Regions from separate parts of the Streptomyces sp. NPDC032472 genome, predicted to be linked through region 2. Evidence: riboswitches for the same ligand, from Rfam matches in the RefSeq annotation. Region 2 holds a riboswitch; the other holds the start of a gene.
The links. Region 2 has a riboswitch for S-adenosylmethionine ahead of thrC (threonine synthase). Riboswitches for the same ligand answer to the same signal wherever they lie in the genome.

Region 1 (7,586 bases), on a different contig from region 2:
TCTACGAGGCCATGCTCACCGGCCCGCAGAACATGCCCTCCTTCCCGGACAGCACCATGCCGGAGAAGCAGAAGAAGGACATCATCGCGTACCTCCAGCACGTGAACGGCGAGAAGTCGGTCAGCCCGGGCGGCCTCAAGCTCGGCGGCCTCGGCCCCGTCTCCGAGGGCCTCTTCGGCTGGATCTTCGGTCTGGGTGCGCTGATCGCTGTCGCCGTCTGGGTCGCGGCCCACACCGCTAAGGCCAAGAAGTCATGAGTAGCCAAGACATTCCCGAAGACAAGCACCTGCCGAGCGAGCAGGGCGACGCGCACCACGGTGGTGTGGCGGTCGCGGACGACCCGTTCGCCGACCCCGGCCTCCCGGTCCACAAGCCGCGTATCCAGGACATCGACGAGCGGGCCGCCCGGCGCTCCGAGCGCACCGTGGCGATGCTGTTCACGCTGTCGATGCTCGCCACGATCGGCTTCATCGCCGCGTACGTGAGCATCCCGGTCGACAAGATCGTGTTCATCTTCCCCATCGGGAAGGTGAGCGCCCTCAACTTCGCCCTGGGTCTGACGTTGGGCGCGGCCCTCTTCTGCATCGGCGCGGGCGCGGTCCACTGGGCCCGCACCCTGATGTCCGACGTCGAGGTCGCCGACGAGCGCCACCCGATCGCCGCCCCGGCGGAGGTCAAGGCGAAGGTCCTCCAGGACTTCGCCGACGGTGCGAACGAGTCCGCCATCGGCCGCCGCCCGCTGATCCGCAACACGATGCTCGGCGCGCTGGCCATGCTGCCGCTGTCCGCCGTCGTGATCATGCGCGACCTGGGCCCGCTGCCCGAGGACAAGCTGCGCAAGACCATGTGGGCCAAGGGCAAGCTGCTCATCAACCAGAACACGATGGAGCCGCTGCGTCCCGAGGACGTCCAGACCGGTTCGCTGACCTTCGCCATGCCCGAGGGCCTGGAGGAGGCGCAGCACGACTTCCAGACCCAGATCGCCAAGGCCGCCCTGATGATCGTCCGGATCAAGCCGGAGGACATCAAGGACAAGCAGGAACTCGAGTGGTCCCACGAGGGCATCGTGGCCTACTCGAAGATCTGCACCCACGTCGGCTGCCCGATCAGCCTGTACGAGCAGCAGACGCACCACGTGCTCTGCCCGTGCCACCAGTCCACCTTCGACCTCTCCGACGGCGCCCGTGTCATCTTCGGCCCGGCCGGCCACGCGCTTCCGCAGCTGCGGATCGGCGTGAATGGCGAAGGCTTCCTCGAGGCGCTCGGCGACTTCGAGGAGCCCGTCGGTCCTGCATTCTGGGAGCGCGGATGAGCACTGCCACCGACACGAAGCGCAAAGCGCCTGCCGGCGAGCGCGTAGCGGACTGGGCGGACGGCCGCCTGGGCATCTACAGCCTCGCCAAGGCGAACATGCGCAAGATCTTCCCGGACCACTGGTCCTTCATGCTGGGCGAGATCTGCCTCTACAGCTTCATCATCATCATCCTCACGGGTGTGTACCTGACGCTGTTCTTCCACCCGAGCATGAACGAGGTCGTGTACCACGGCTCGTACGTCCCGATGCAGGGCGTCACGATGTCCGAGGCCTTCTCCTCGACGCTCGACATCAGCTTCGACGTCCGCGGCGGTCTGCTCATCCGGCAGATCCACCACTGGTCGGCGCTGATCTTCGTCGCGGGCATGGTCGTGCACATGATGCGCGTCTTCTTCACCGGCGCGTTCCGCAAGCCGCGCGAGGTCAACTGGATCTTCGGCTTCCTGCTGCTGGTCCTCGGCATGTTCACCGGCTTCACCGGTTACTCCCTGCCGGACGACCTGCTCTCGGGCACCGGTGTCCGCTTCATGGAGGGCGCGATCCTGTCCGTGCCGATCGTCGGCACGTACATCTCGTTCTTCCTCTTCGGCGGCGAGTTCCCCGGCGGCGACTTCGTCGCGCGGTTCTACTCGATCCACATCCTGCTGCTGCCCGGCATCATGATGGGCCTGCTGGTGGCCCACCTGATCCTGGTCTTCTACCACAAGCACACCCAGTTCGCGGGTCCCGGCAAGACGAACAACAACGTCGTCGGCATGCCGCTGCTGCCCGTCTACATGGCCAAGGCCGGAGGCTTCTTCTTCCTGGTCTTCGGTGTCATCGCGGCCATCGCGGCGATCGCCTCGATCAACCCGATCTGGGCGCTCGGCCCGTACCGCCCGGACCACGTGTCCACCGGTGCGCAGCCCGACTGGTACATGGGTATGCCGGAAGGCCTGATCCGTGCCATGCCCGGCTGGGAGATCAACCTGTGGGGCCACACGCTCGTCCTGGGCGTGTTCATCCCGCTGCTGCTCTTCCCGCTGGTCCTCGGCGCGATCGCGGTGTGGCCGTTCATCGAGTCCTGGGTCACCGGCGACAAGCGCGAGCACCACATCCTGGACCGCCCGCGCAACGTCCCGACCCGCACCGCGTTCGGTGTCGCCTGGATCGCGGAGTACATCGTGCTCCTCATCGGCGGTGGCAACGACATGTTCGCGCAGTACTTCCACCTGTCGATCAACAACATCACCTGGTTCGTGCGGATCGGTTTCTTCGTCGTCCCGGTGCTGGCGTTCATCGTCACCAAGCGGATCTGCCTCGGCCTGCAGCGCCGTGACCACGACAAGGTGCTGCACGGCCGCGAGACCGGCATCATCAAGCGCCTGCCGCACGGTGAGTTCGTCGAGGTCCACGAGCCGCTGTCGCAGGACAAGCTGCACACGCTGACCGCGCACGAGCAGTACAAGCCGCTCGAACTCGGCCCGACGGTCGACGAGAACGGCGTCGAGCGCAAGGTCGGCCGCATGGAGAAGCTCCGCGTGAAGCTCAGCAAGGGCCTCTACGCCGAGAACAACCAGATTCCGAAGCCCACGGTGGAGGAGTACAAGGAGATCCAGAGCGGCCACGGCCACCACTGATCCCGTAGGGGACTGATTCCGGTCAGTTCCGGTGTCGCCACGGCGAGAGCCCCGTCCAGGGTCTGGACGGGGCTCTTTGCCGTGTTCGGGGCTGGATAGGCTGAAGCCTTCAAGACCTCTTCATCCGACGGTGGACCCTCAGGAGCGGACCATGAACGTTGTGACCCCGGCAGGCGGCGACAGCGTGGCGGCCCCCACCTGGCCGGGCGTCCTCGACGCCCTGCTCGGCGGCCGGGACCTGCACGCCGACGACACCGCCTGGGCGATGGACCGGATCATGCGGGGCGCGGCCACCGACGCCCAGATCGCGGGCTTCGTGGTGGCCCTGCGGGCCAAGGGGGAGACGGTCGAGGAGATCAACGGCATGGTGCGCGCCATGTACGCGCACGCCAATCTGATCGAGGTGCCGGGGCGGACGGTGGACATCGTCGGCACCGGCGGCGACGGCGCCAAGACGGTGAACATCTCGACGATGTCGTCCATCGTCGTCGCCGGCACGGGCGCCAAGGTCGTCAAGCACGGCAACCGGGCGGCGTCCTCGGCGAGCGGGGCCTCCGACGTGCTGGAGAAGCTCGGCGTCAACCTGGACCTCACCCCGGCGCGGGTGGTCGAGGTCGCCGAGCAGGCCGGCATCACCTTCTGCTTCGCGGTGAAGTTCCACCCGGCGCTGCGGCACGTCGCCGCCGCCCGCCGGGAGCTCGGCATCCGCACCACCTTCAACTTCCTGGGCCCGCTGACGAACCCGGCCCGGGTGCGGGCGCAGGCCACCGGCGTCGCCGACGCCCGCGTGGCGCCGATCGTGGCGGGGGTGCTGGCGGAGCGCGGCTCCTCGGCGCTGGTGTTCCGCGGGGACGACGGCCTGGACGAGCTGACGACGACGGCGACCTCCCGGGTGTGGTGGGTGCGCGAGGGCCGCGTGCAGGAGCAGCCCTTCGACCCGCGCGACGTGGGCATCGACCTGGTCGACGTCTCCGAGCTGCGCGGGGCGGACGCCTCGTACAACGCGGACGTCGCCCGCCGGCTGCTGGCCGGCGAGACCGGCCCGGTGCGCGACGCGGTCCTGCTGAACGCGGCGGCCGCCCTGGTGGCCCTGGACCCCGGCTCGGGCTCCCTGGAGGAGCAGATCCGCCAGGCCATCGCCCGCGGGGCGGAGGCCATCGACTCGGGGGCCGCGCGGGCCGCGCTGGAGCGGTGGGTGGCGGCCAGCAACGCGTGAGCTGACGGATCCCTTCCGTCGATTTCCGGCCAAGGCCCCGGTCCCGGCATGCGGACCGGGGCCTTGTGCGTGCGGGATCTTGTGGCAGGATGCTGACCAGGTCACGAGTGACAGCGTTTTGGCCCCGGCTTGCTGTCCGGCAACCCTCCTTCCGTGGCGGGGTGCCCCGGGTGATGACCGGGTCGCAGGCAACAAGGTCTGCGGCAAGCGCGGATCCCTCGACACCAGGGGTCCTGGTCTCTCGAGGAGTGTTTTTCCGTGAGCAAGCGAATGCGATAGGGCGGATCCGCCCCTTCTTCACCCCTCGGAACAGGGTCCTCTTCGCGTACCCGCACCCCCTCCGAGACCTTTCCCCGTGCCCCGGACGACGGCCGGCCCGTAGCGCCGCCGTACCCGCCCACGGGTGACCTCCGAAGCCATTCCGCCCTGCCTGCCGGGAGATTCCGCCATGTCCGCATCCCTGAACGCCGCCGTCGCCCCCGCCGTCGCCCCCGCCGTCGCCCCCGCCGTCGCCCCCGCTGCCTGCGGCCCCGCCTGCGACCCCGCCTGTGCCGAGCCGCTCGCCGTACTCGGCCGCGACGTCACCGTCCCCCTCGTCACCGGCGGGGAGGTCACCTACGCGGCCCTGGACTACGCGGCGAGCGCCCCGGCCCTGCAGCGCGTGTGGGACGACGTGGCCGCGTACGCCCCGTACTACGGCAGCGTGCACCGCGGCGCGGGCTACCTCTCGCAGCTGTCCACCGACCTGTTCGAGCAGAGCCGGGCCGCGGTCGCCGCGTTCCTGGACTGCCGTCCGTCCGACCAGGTGGTCTTCACCCGGTCCACCACCGACTCGCTGAACCTGCTGGCGGCCGCCCTCCCGGCCGGCTGCCGGGTCTTCGTCTTCGAGACCGAGCACCACGCCTCGCTGCTGCCGTGGGACGACGCGCAGGTCACGTACCTCAACGCGCCGCGCACCCCGGGTGAGGCCGTGGCCACCCTGGAGCGGGCCCTCGCCGACCGCGCCCCCCACGGCCCCGCGCTGGTGTGCGTGACCGGCGCCTCCAACGTCACCGGCGAGCTGTGGCCGGTGCAGGAGCTCGCCGCCGCCGCGCACGCCCACGGCGCCCGCATCGTCCTCGACGCCGCGCAGCTGGCCCCGCACCACCCGGTCTCCGTGCGCGAGCTGGACGTGGACTGGGTGGCCTTCTCCGGGCACAAGCTGTACGCGCCCTTCGGCTCGGGCGTGCTGGCCGGCCGGGCCGACTGGCTGCAGCAGGCGCAGCCGTACCTGGCGGGCGGCGGCGCCTCCCGCCGGGTCACGCGACGCGTCAGCGGGGAAGGGGCCGGGGGCGTCGAGGTCGAGTGGCACACCACGGCCGCGCGGCACGAGGCCGGCTCCCCGAACGTCATCGGCGTCTACGCGATCGCCTCGGCCTGCCGGGCCCTGACGGAGGCCGGCTTCGACGCCCTCGTCGCCCGGGAGCGCCACCTGATCGAGAAGGTCCGCGGCGGCCTCTCGGACGTCCCGCAGGTGCGGATCCTGTCCCTCTTCGGCGACGACGCCCCGCGCGTCGGCGTGATCTCCTTCGTGGTGGACGGCTGGAACAGCTCCCACTTCGCCGCCGCCCTGTCCGCCGAGTACGGCATCGGCGTGCGCGACGGCCTGTTCTGCGCCCACCCGCTGGTCCGCACCCTGCTGGGCAGCGCCCCGCAGGAGCCGGGCGAGTGCGGAGCCCCCGAGGCGGCCCCCGGCGAGCTCCCCCGGACTTCGTCCGGGGGGACCCCCACCCTGAACGCCATCCGCGTCAGCTTCGGCGCCGGCACCCCCGACGAGCACGTGGACCGCTTCGTCCGCGCGGTCAGGGAACTCGTCACCGAGGGCGCGAAGTGGCAGTACCGCACGGAGGAGGGCCGCTGCGTCCCGGCCGTGTGACACCCTGCCGGCCATGCCGCTGACCACGTACTGGGACCCGGTCCCGACCGTCGGCGCCGCCGCCGGCCGCCCCCTGCCGCAGGGGGGCGCCCCGGTGCAGGACTGGAGCGCCCCGGTGCCGGGCCGCTGGGAGAAGCGAAGCCGGCGCGACGTCCCCGGGCCGTTCTACGGGGCGGACAGCGACACCTGTGGGACCGGCCGGGCTCGCGCGCCCGCCCACGTCCTGTACGACGACGACCACGGCCAGGAGTTCGTCTACCGCCAGCCCCGCACCGTCGCCGAGACGCACGACCTGATCTGCGCCGCCGAGGCCGATCCCTTCGCCGGCTACGGCGCCGACGGCGAACTGCACTGGACGCCGGAGCTGGTCCGGGACTGGTGGCGCGAGCGCGGGCGGGTGCGCGAGTGGGCCGTGGGCGTGGCCCGGACCTGGTCGGGGTCGGCGAGCCCGTACGAGCGCGAGGCCGCCCTCGGGGCGCGGGAGTACATCGCGCACATCGACAGCGGTCTCGGCGACTGCCTGCGCGGCTACGTCTTCTGGCTGGCCGAGGGCCGACCGGCCGGGCCGGGGGAGGTGCTGCCCCGGCTGTGAGCCGGGGGCCGGTGCGGCGGCCGGGCCCTACGCGTCCAGGCCGATGGCGAAGGCGGCTTCCAGGTCGTGCTGGGAGTAGGTGCGGAACGCCACGTGGGTGTCGGTGGCCTCGACGCCCGGGATCTTGCTGATGCGGCCCGGGATGATGTCCGCCAGGTCGTCGTGGCGGGCCACGCGGACCAGCGCGATGAGGTCGTACGTCCCGGTGACGGAGTACACCTCGCTGACGTTCTCCAGCGCGGCGATGGACTCGGCGATCTCGGGGATGCGGTCCACGCTGGTCTTGATGAGCACGATCGCGGTGATCATGGCTGGCTGTCTCCCTCGGTGGCCGTCGCTGATCGCCTCACTCTAGTCGTACGCCGGTAGCGCCCCCACGCGTAGACGAAGCCGAGCGAGAAGCCCACCAGGTGGGCCAGGTAGGCGACCCCCGGCCCGCTGTCCGCCCGGTGCGCCGCCAGCCACTGCAGGGCGAACCAGAACAGCAGCACCAGCCAGGCGGGGAACCGCAGCGGCAGGAACAGCAGGAACGGGAACAGGCTCGTCACCCGCGCCCGCGGGAACAGGCACAGGAACGCGCCCAGCACCGCCGAGATCGCGCCCGAGGCGCCGACGAGGGTCTGGTCGGAGGAGGCGTTGGCGGCCGCGTACGCGGCGAGGGCCAGGTAGCCGGTGCAGACGTAGAAGCACAGGAACGCCGGGCGCCCCATCCGCTCCTCCGCCATGGCGCCGAAGACGTACAGGAACAGCATGTTCCCGAGCAGGTGCAGCCAGCTGCCGTGCACGAACAGCGCGGTCAGCGGGGTCAGCAGGGCCCGCCCGGACCCGGTGAAGAGCTCGTCCGGGACCACGCCCCACCGCCGGAAGTACGCACCCCCGGTGTCCAGGAGCTGCTCGCCGGTGCCGTAGGAGGGGTTCAGCCCCGACGC
Region 2 (7,586 bases):
GCCGGCGGCGGCTCGGCGGCCCAGCTGAAGACCTTCCTCCAGGCCCTGCCCAACGCCCGGCTCTACCCCGTCGGCAAGAAGTCCTGGGCCGGCGTGAGCGAGGACGTCAAGCAGAACATCGGCAAGGCCGTACAGCCCGGCGGACAGCCCGCGAAGGTCCTGGAGGGCATCGCCACGGCGGCCCGCACGGCGGACGGACGCTGACGCGACGGGCCTCGCCAGGGGTGTCGGTGAGCGGCGTTAATCTGGCCGTATGACGGACGCCGGGCAGGACGGTGAGCAGCAGGGCGGGCGGCTGACGGCCGCCGAGGCCGCCGTGCTCGCCTACGAGGGGCGCACCTGGCCCGGCCCCGGCGCCAAGGAGCGCGCGATACGCGAGGGGCTGGGGATGACCCCGGTCCGCTACTACCAGCTGCTCAACGCCCTCATGGACGACCCGCGGGCCCTCGCCCACGCCCCCGGGACCGTCAACCGGCTGCGCCGGCTGCGCGAGGCGCAGCGGGCCCGGCGCTAGCGTGCCCGACGCTGACCTGCCGGCGCGGGAGGCCGGCCGCGCGCCGTAGCCGTCGCACCGCTGGGCCGTTAGGGTCATCGGTATGGGGAGCCAGCCGCACGACCTGCCGATGCCCGTCACCGCTGCCGGCCGCGAGGGACTCGCAGCCCTGCTCCGCGCACCGCGGCGCGCCGTCGTCGCCCTCGACTTCGACGGCACCCTCGCCGAGATCGTGCCCGACCCCGACCAGGCCCGCGCCCATCCGGCCGCCGTCCCGGCGCTCGCCGCGCTGGCCCCGCGCGTCGGCTCCGTCGCCGTGATCACCGGCCGGCCGGCCGGTGTCGCCGTACGGCTCGGGGGCTTCGCCGGGGTGGCGGGGCTGGAGCACCTGGTCGTCCTCGGCCACTACGGGGCCGAGCGGTGGGACGCCGTCACCGGGATCGTGCACGCGCCCGCCGAGCACCCGGGGGTGGCGGCGGTGCGGGCCGAGCTGCCGGGGTTCCTGGACTCCATCGGGGCCTGGCGGGGCACCTGGATCGAGGAGAAGGGCCGGGCCCTGGCCGTCCACACCCGGCGGGCCGCCGACCCGGCCGCCGCGTTCGCCACGCTGCGGGAGCCGCTGGCCGAGCTGGCCGCCCGGCACGGGCTGATCGTGGAGCCGGGGCGGGCCGTGCTGGAGCTGAGGCCTCCCGGCATGGACAAGGGCGTGGCCCTGACGGAATACCTCGCGGAGGTGGACGCCGAGGCGGTCGTCTACGCGGGGGACGACCTGGGCGACCTCGCGGCGTACGCGGCCGTGGAGAAACGGCGGGCGGAGGGCCTGCCGGGCCTGCTGCTGTGCAGCGGCTCGGAGGAGGTCCAGGACCTCGCCACCCGTGCCGACCTGGTCCTCCCGGGTCCGTCCGCCATCACCGCCTACCTGACGCGACTGGCCGCCCACCTCCCGTCCTGACCGTCTCCTGCCGCTGCGCGGCGGTCAGTGGGCGCGGAGGGCGGTCAGCTGGGACGCGAACCAGTGGGACGGCGGCAGGGCCGTGGCGGCCGTGGCCAGGCGCTTCGTGCGGTCCAGGCGTTCAGCGGCGGGCATCGACAGGGCCGCGTGCAAGGCCTCGGCAGTCTCCGTGACGTCGAACGGGTTCACCGTCAGGGCGTCCTCCCGGAGCTCCCCGTACGCCCCCGCACCCGTGGAGAGGACAAGCGCGCAGCCGGCCTCCGACAGCACCGGGATCTCCTTCGCCACCAGGTTCATCCCGTCCCGGACGGGATTGACCAGCGCCACGTCCGCCATCCGGTACGCGGCCAGCGACCGCGCGAAGTCGTCCTGCACGGACAGCAGCACCGGCTGCCAGTCCTCCGTCCCGAACTCCTCGTTGATCCGCCCGGCCAGCTCCCGTACCGCCGCCGTGTACGACCGGTACACCTCCAGGTCCTGCCGGGACGGATACGCGGAGGCGAGGTGCACCACCCGCCCCCGCCACTGCGGCCGCACCGTCAGCAGCTCCCGGTAGGCCAGCAGCCCCCGCACGATGTTCTTCGACAGCTCGGTCCGGTCCACCCGGACGATGGTCCTGCGGTCGCCGACCTCCGCCCGCAGCGCGGCCAGCCGGTCGTCGACCTCGGGCCGGTGCGCGAGCCGGCGCAGTTCGTCGCCGTCGACGCCCAGCGGGTACACGGCCACGTCGGTGCGCAGGTGCCGCACGGCCCCCGGCCCCCGCGGCGCCTTGGCCACGTACCGCTCGCCGCCCGTCCCCGTCGGCATCCGCGGCTCCGCGGTCCCCCGCTCGTCGTCGAGGTGCGCGCCCGCCATGAACGCGTCCGCCCACGCCCGGGTGTGGAAGCCCACCAGGTCCGCCCCGAGCATCCCCCACAGCAGCTCGCCGCGGATGTCGCCGGGCAGCACGTCCAGGAAGTCCCGCGACGCCCACGGGGTGTGCGTGAAGTGCGCGATCCGCAGGTCCGGCCGCAGCTCGCGCAGCTGCCCGGGGACCAGCGCGAGGTGGTAGTCCTGCACCAGGACGCACGCCCCCTCGGCGGCCTCCTCGGCGAGCGCCTCGGCGAAGGCCCGGTTGTAGGCGGTGTACGCCTCCCACTGGCGCCGGAACTCCGCGTCGAAGACGGGGGTGCGCGGGATGTCGTACAGGTGGTGGTGGGTGAACCACAGCACCGAGTTCGCGATGCCGTTGTACGCGGCGTCGTACACCGCCGGGTCGATGTCCAGCATCCGCACGCCCGGCTCGGCGACGCCCCGCCGCACCGCCTCGCGGTCCCCTTCCGACAGCGCGGCGCAGATCCAGAGCGCGTCCGGCTGCCCGTCCAGCGCGGCCGACAGGCCGGAGACCAGGCCGCCGCCGCCGCGCCGGGCGGTGAGGGTGCCGTCGGCGCCGTGGGCGTAGGAGAGCGGCCCGCGGTTGGCGGCGACGAGTACCTGGGACGAGTGGAGGGCGTGGGAAGTCTGGGAAGCCTCGGAAGCCATGCGGCGAACCTAGCCCGGCCCGCGCCCGCTCAAACGTCCGTTCCCTCCCCTTACGCGACCCGTACGGGCCCGTCGGCGGCCCGCAAGACCGCGTTACGCCACCCGCCGCCCCGCATACTCCTTGACCTCCAGCATCGGCGGCCGCTCCTCGGTGTCCACGGCGTGCGTCCGCGGTACGAACCCGTCCGGCCCACGCTCGAACTGCGTCAGCACCGGCCGCACGAGGTGCCCGCGCGAGAGCCGCAGCTGCGCGGTGCGGTAGATCGCGGCGGCCATCCGGCCCAGTGCCTGCCCGTCCTGGTGGCGGTGGAGCCGTACGCCGACGTCCACCTGCGCGAGGGCGTCCAGCCCGACGGTGTGCAGCGCGTCGACCAGCAGGCCCAGCTCGACGCCGTAGCCGACGGGGAAGGGCAGACGTTCCAGCAGGGAGCGGCGCACCGCGTACTCCCCGCCCAGCGGCTGTACGAATCCGGCCAGCTGCGGCCAGTGCAGGTTGAGCAGCGGGCGGGCGACGAGCTCGGTGACGCGGCCGCCCTGGCCGGGGGCGTCCCCGAGCGGGCGGTCGTACATGGCCTTGACGAACTGCACGTCCGGCTCGGTCAGCAGCGGGCCGACGATCCCGGTGACGAAGGCGGAGGAGAAGTCCCGCAGGTCGGCGTCGACGAAGCAGACGATGTCGCCGGTGGTGGCCAGCAGCGAGCGCCACAGCACCTCGCCCTTGCCGGGCAGGGCCGGGATCCGCGGCAGGATCTCGTCGCGGTGGACCACGCGGGCGCCGGCCTTCGCGGCGACCTCGGCGGTCAGGTCGGCGGAGCCGGAGTCGACCACGACCAGCTCGTCCACGAGCGGGACGGCGCGGCCGTCGATCAGATCGCGCCGGATCACCTCGACGATGTCGCCGACGGTCGCCTCCTCGTCGAGCGCGGGCAGCACGACGCTGACCGTCGTGCCCGCAGCCCGTTTCGCGGCGAGCAGCTGGTCGAGCGGTCGGTCGGCCACGGACCAGGAGCGGTCCGCAAGCCAGCGCTCCACCTCTTCCAGCACGTTCGGCACTCCTGCTTCCCTCGTCCTGTTCCGCGGCCGTTCCGGCCGAAAAGTGATCCATCTCGCGCTTCGGACAGCCGTCTCAACCACCCGAGCCTTCGGTTACAGTCTTGAACAACGCGAAGGACCGCCGCATGCCGGGGGTCCCGCGGACAAATGCCCGGGTGCGCCATGGAGCGCGCGGCCCGGTGCCATACCGCTCATCCAGAGGGGCAGAGGGACACGGCCCGTTGAAGCCCCGGCAACCCTCCAGTCGGTTTCCCGCCACTGCGTGCAGCAGCAGCGAGGTCCCCGGCTAGGGAAGGTGCCAATTCCGTCTCATGGCGAAGTGCGCCATGGGGAAGATGAGGAGAAAGGGCCTCGCCATCATGGCTGCACAGACCGTTGCCACCCCTGTTTCCGGAACCTCCGCTTCTGCTTCCGCCGTCGACCTCGGCCCCGCCTCGGGCCTGTCCTGTCGGGAGTGCGGTACCCGTTTCGAGCTCGGGCCCATCTTCGCCTGCGTCGAGTGCTTCGGTCCGCTGGAAGTCGCGTACGAGCTGCCCGCCACCGGCTCCGCCGAGGACGTCGCGGCCCTGCGCGCCGCGATCGAGGCCGGTCCGAACAACATTTGGCGCTACGCCCCGCTGCTGCCCGTCCCCGCGGACGTGGCCGCGAAGCCGAGCCTGAACCCGGGCTTCACCAAGCTCGTCGACGCCGAGAACCTGGCCAAGGAGCTCGGCGTCACCGGCAAGCTGTACGTCAAGGACGACTCCGGCAACCCGACGCACTCCTTCAAGGACCGCGTCGTCGCGATCGCCGTCGAGGCCGCCCGCGCCTTCGGCTTCACCACCCTGTCCTGCTCCTCCACCGGCAACCTGGCCGGCGCCGTCGGCGCCGCGGCCGCCCGGGCCGGCTTCCGCTCCTGCGTGTTCATCCCGCACGACCTGGAGCAGGGCAAGGTCGTCATGGCCGGTGTGTACGGCGGCGACCTGGTCGGCATCGAGGGCAACTACGACGACGTGAACCGCTTCTGCTCCGAGCTCATCGGCGACCCGCTGGGCGAGGGCTGGGGCTTCGTCAACGTGAACCTGCGCCCCTACTACGGCGAGGGCTCCAAGACGCTCGCGTACGAGATCTGCGAGCAGCTCGGCTGGCAGCTGCCCGACCAGATCGTCATCCCGATCGCCTCCGGCTCCCAGCTCACCAAGATCGACAAGGGGCTGCAGGAGCTGATCAAGCTGGGCCTGGTCGAGGACAAGCCGTACAAGATCTTCGGCGCCCAGGCCGAGGGCTGCTCCCCGGTGTCCACGGCGTTCAAGGCCGGCCACGACGTGGTCCGTCCGCAGAAGCCGAACACCATCGCCAAGTCCCTCGCGATCGGCAATCCGGCCGACGGCCCGTACGTGCTGGACATCGCCCGGCGCACCGGCGGCTACGTCGAGGACGTGACCGACGAGCAGGTCGTCGAGGCCATCAAGATCCTCGCCCGGACCGAGGGCATCTTCGCCGAGACCGCCGGCGGCGTGACCGTCGGCGTGACGAAGAAGCTGATCGAGGACGGCCGCCTGGACCCGTCGCTGACCACCGTGGTCCTCAACACCGGCGACGGCCTGAAGACCCTGGAGGCGGTCGCCGCGGACAGCGGCCAGACCGCCACCATCCGCCCCAGCCTGGACGCGTTCCGCGCCGCCGGCCTGGCCTGACCACCCTCCCCCGCACTTCCGGAAAGGCAGTAGCGCCATGAGCGTCAACGTCCGCATCCCCACCATCCTGCGCACCTACACCGGCGGCCAGGCCGAGGTGCCCGCCGAGGGCGCCACGCTGGCCGAGGTCATCGCGTCGCTGGAGGCGAACCACCCGGGCATCGCCGCCCGCGTCCTGGACGACCAGGGCAAGCTGCGCCGCTTCGTCAACGTCTACGTCAACGACGACGACGTGCGCTTCGAGGGCGGCTTGGAGGCGGCGACGCCGGACGGCGCGGGCGTCTCGATCATCCCGGCGGTCGCGGGCGGCTGCTGACGCCGGCTCCTGATGTGGCCACCCCAGAATTGCCCCCTCCGGCATTAAGCGGAGGGGGCAATTCTGCTTGGTTGGGCGCGGTAGAGTTGGGGAAGTCCCCTCCGCTGTTCTTGCCCGCCGCATATGAACGGGTCGCGTGAGGGTTGACATTGAGTCAATGTGCGGGTGCGGTATGGGGCTTTGGCGCGATATGCCAGGTCCGAGTTGCCCGGGTAAATGCCAAATTTTCATCTCATTTCGCGCTTTCTGACTGACCGGAATTCTCGTCGGATTGACCTGTTGCAGACAGCACCGGTGCAGATACATTCAGCCGCGGTCGAGGCGTTCCGGCGCAAGTTCTGACCCGGGACCGCGAAGTGCGGTCCTGCGCAAGGGCCAGTAATAGGGGAGTTAGGCATGGCTCAGGGCACCGTCAAGTGGTTCAACGCGGAGAAGGGCTACGGCTTCATCGCGGTCGACGGTGGTGCGGATGTGTTCGTCCACTACAGCGCCATCCAGATGGACGGGTACCGCACCCTTGAAGAGGGTCAGCGGGTCGAGTTCGAGATCTCGCAGGGCCAGAAGGGTCCGCAGGCGGACATGGTCAAGCTCGCCGTCTAAGCCCGGCGCGGTCGACCACCGACGCATACACGCAAGGGCCCGCACCTCGGAGGAGGGGTGCGGGCCCTTCGTTGCGTCCGCGGCCGGCCGCGGACGCGGTGGCTCGCCGCGGCCGGCCGTGGCCCGCGGCGGCCCGCCGTGGCCCGCCGTGACGCGCCGTGGGGCGCGCGGGGTCTGTCATGACCCGAAGCCGCTTGCACTCGAGGGGGCCGAGTGCTAATCATTGGCGTTAGCACTCTCCGAGTGAGAGTGCTACTACACGGGACCGGGTCGGTGAGGCCCGCAGGGTCCGGCGGGAAGGAACCGCCGGGCTCGCAGGCCGTCCGTCGCGGGCGCAGGCGCGGTCCGGAGCAATCCACCCCTCCCCGCGCGCCTGGCGGCGCAGGGGGAACCCCAGTCCTGGAGGACCACTTCAGATGGCCAAGATCATTGCGTTCGACGAGGAGGCCCGGCGCGGCCTCGAGCGCGGCATGAACCAGCTCGCCGACGCCGTCAAGGTCACCCTTGGCCCCAAGGGTCGCAACGTCGTCCTTGAGAAGAAGTGGGGCGCCCCCACGATCACCAACGATGGTGTCTCCATCGCCAAGGAGATCGAGCTCGAGGACCCGTACGAGAAGATCGGCGCCGAGCTGGTCAAGGAAGTCGCCAAGAAGACGGACGACGTCGCCGGCGACGGTACGACCACCGCCACCGTCCTCGCCCAGGCGCTCGTCCGCGAGGGCCTGCGCAACGTGGCTGCCGGTGCCAACCCGATGGCCCTCAAGCGTGGCATCGAGAAGGCCGTCGAGGCCGTCTCCGGCGCCCTGCTGGACCAGGCGAAGGAGGTCGAGACCAAGGAGCAGATCGCCTCGACCGCCTCCATCTCCGCCGCCGACACCCAGATCGGCGAGCTCATCGCCGAGGCCATGGACAAGGTCGGCAAGGAAGGCGTCATCACCGTCGAGGAGTCCCAGACCTTCGGTCTGGAGCTGGAGC

Region 1: it holds a riboswitch for S-adenosylmethionine, as region 2 does, so the genes downstream of both, AB0F11_RS18795 (aminotransferase class V-fold PLP-dependent enzyme) here and thrC (threonine synthase) in region 2, are expected to answer to the same signal.

The regions. Positions count from the first base shown of each region.
Region 1 covers NZ_JBEZVK010000025.1:29,618-37,203, forward strand. Annotated here, with positions in the region: gene AB0F11_RS18775 (c-type cytochrome) at 1-257, shown strand, start outside; gene AB0F11_RS18780 (Rieske 2Fe-2S domain-containing protein) at 254-1,312, shown strand; gene AB0F11_RS18785 (cytochrome bc complex cytochrome b subunit) at 1,309-2,934, shown strand; gene trpD (anthranilate phosphoribosyltransferase) at 3,086-4,150, shown strand; SAM riboswitch class IV at 4,250-4,366, shown strand; gene AB0F11_RS18795 (aminotransferase class V-fold PLP-dependent enzyme) at 4,599-6,065, shown strand; gene AB0F11_RS18800 (ferredoxin) at 6,079-6,657, shown strand; gene AB0F11_RS18805 (Lrp/AsnC ligand binding domain-containing protein) at 6,685-6,966, opposite strand; gene AB0F11_RS18810 (rhomboid family intramembrane serine protease) at 6,963-7,586, opposite strand, start outside.
Region 2 covers NZ_JBEZVK010000032.1:65,693-73,278, forward strand. Annotated here, with positions in the region: gene AB0F11_RS22360 (extracellular solute-binding protein) at 1-204, shown strand, start outside; gene AB0F11_RS22365 (DUF3263 domain-containing protein) at 254-514, shown strand; gene otsB (trehalose-phosphatase) at 597-1,445, shown strand; gene AB0F11_RS22375 (trehalose-6-phosphate synthase) at 1,470-2,966, opposite strand; gene AB0F11_RS22380 (glucosyl-3-phosphoglycerate synthase) at 3,060-4,010, opposite strand; SAM riboswitch class I at 4,208-4,361, shown strand; gene thrC (threonine synthase) at 4,379-5,695, shown strand; gene AB0F11_RS22390 (MoaD/ThiS family protein) at 5,733-6,011, shown strand; gene AB0F11_RS22395 (cold-shock protein) at 6,408-6,611, shown strand; gene groL (chaperonin GroEL) at 7,028-7,586, shown strand, end outside.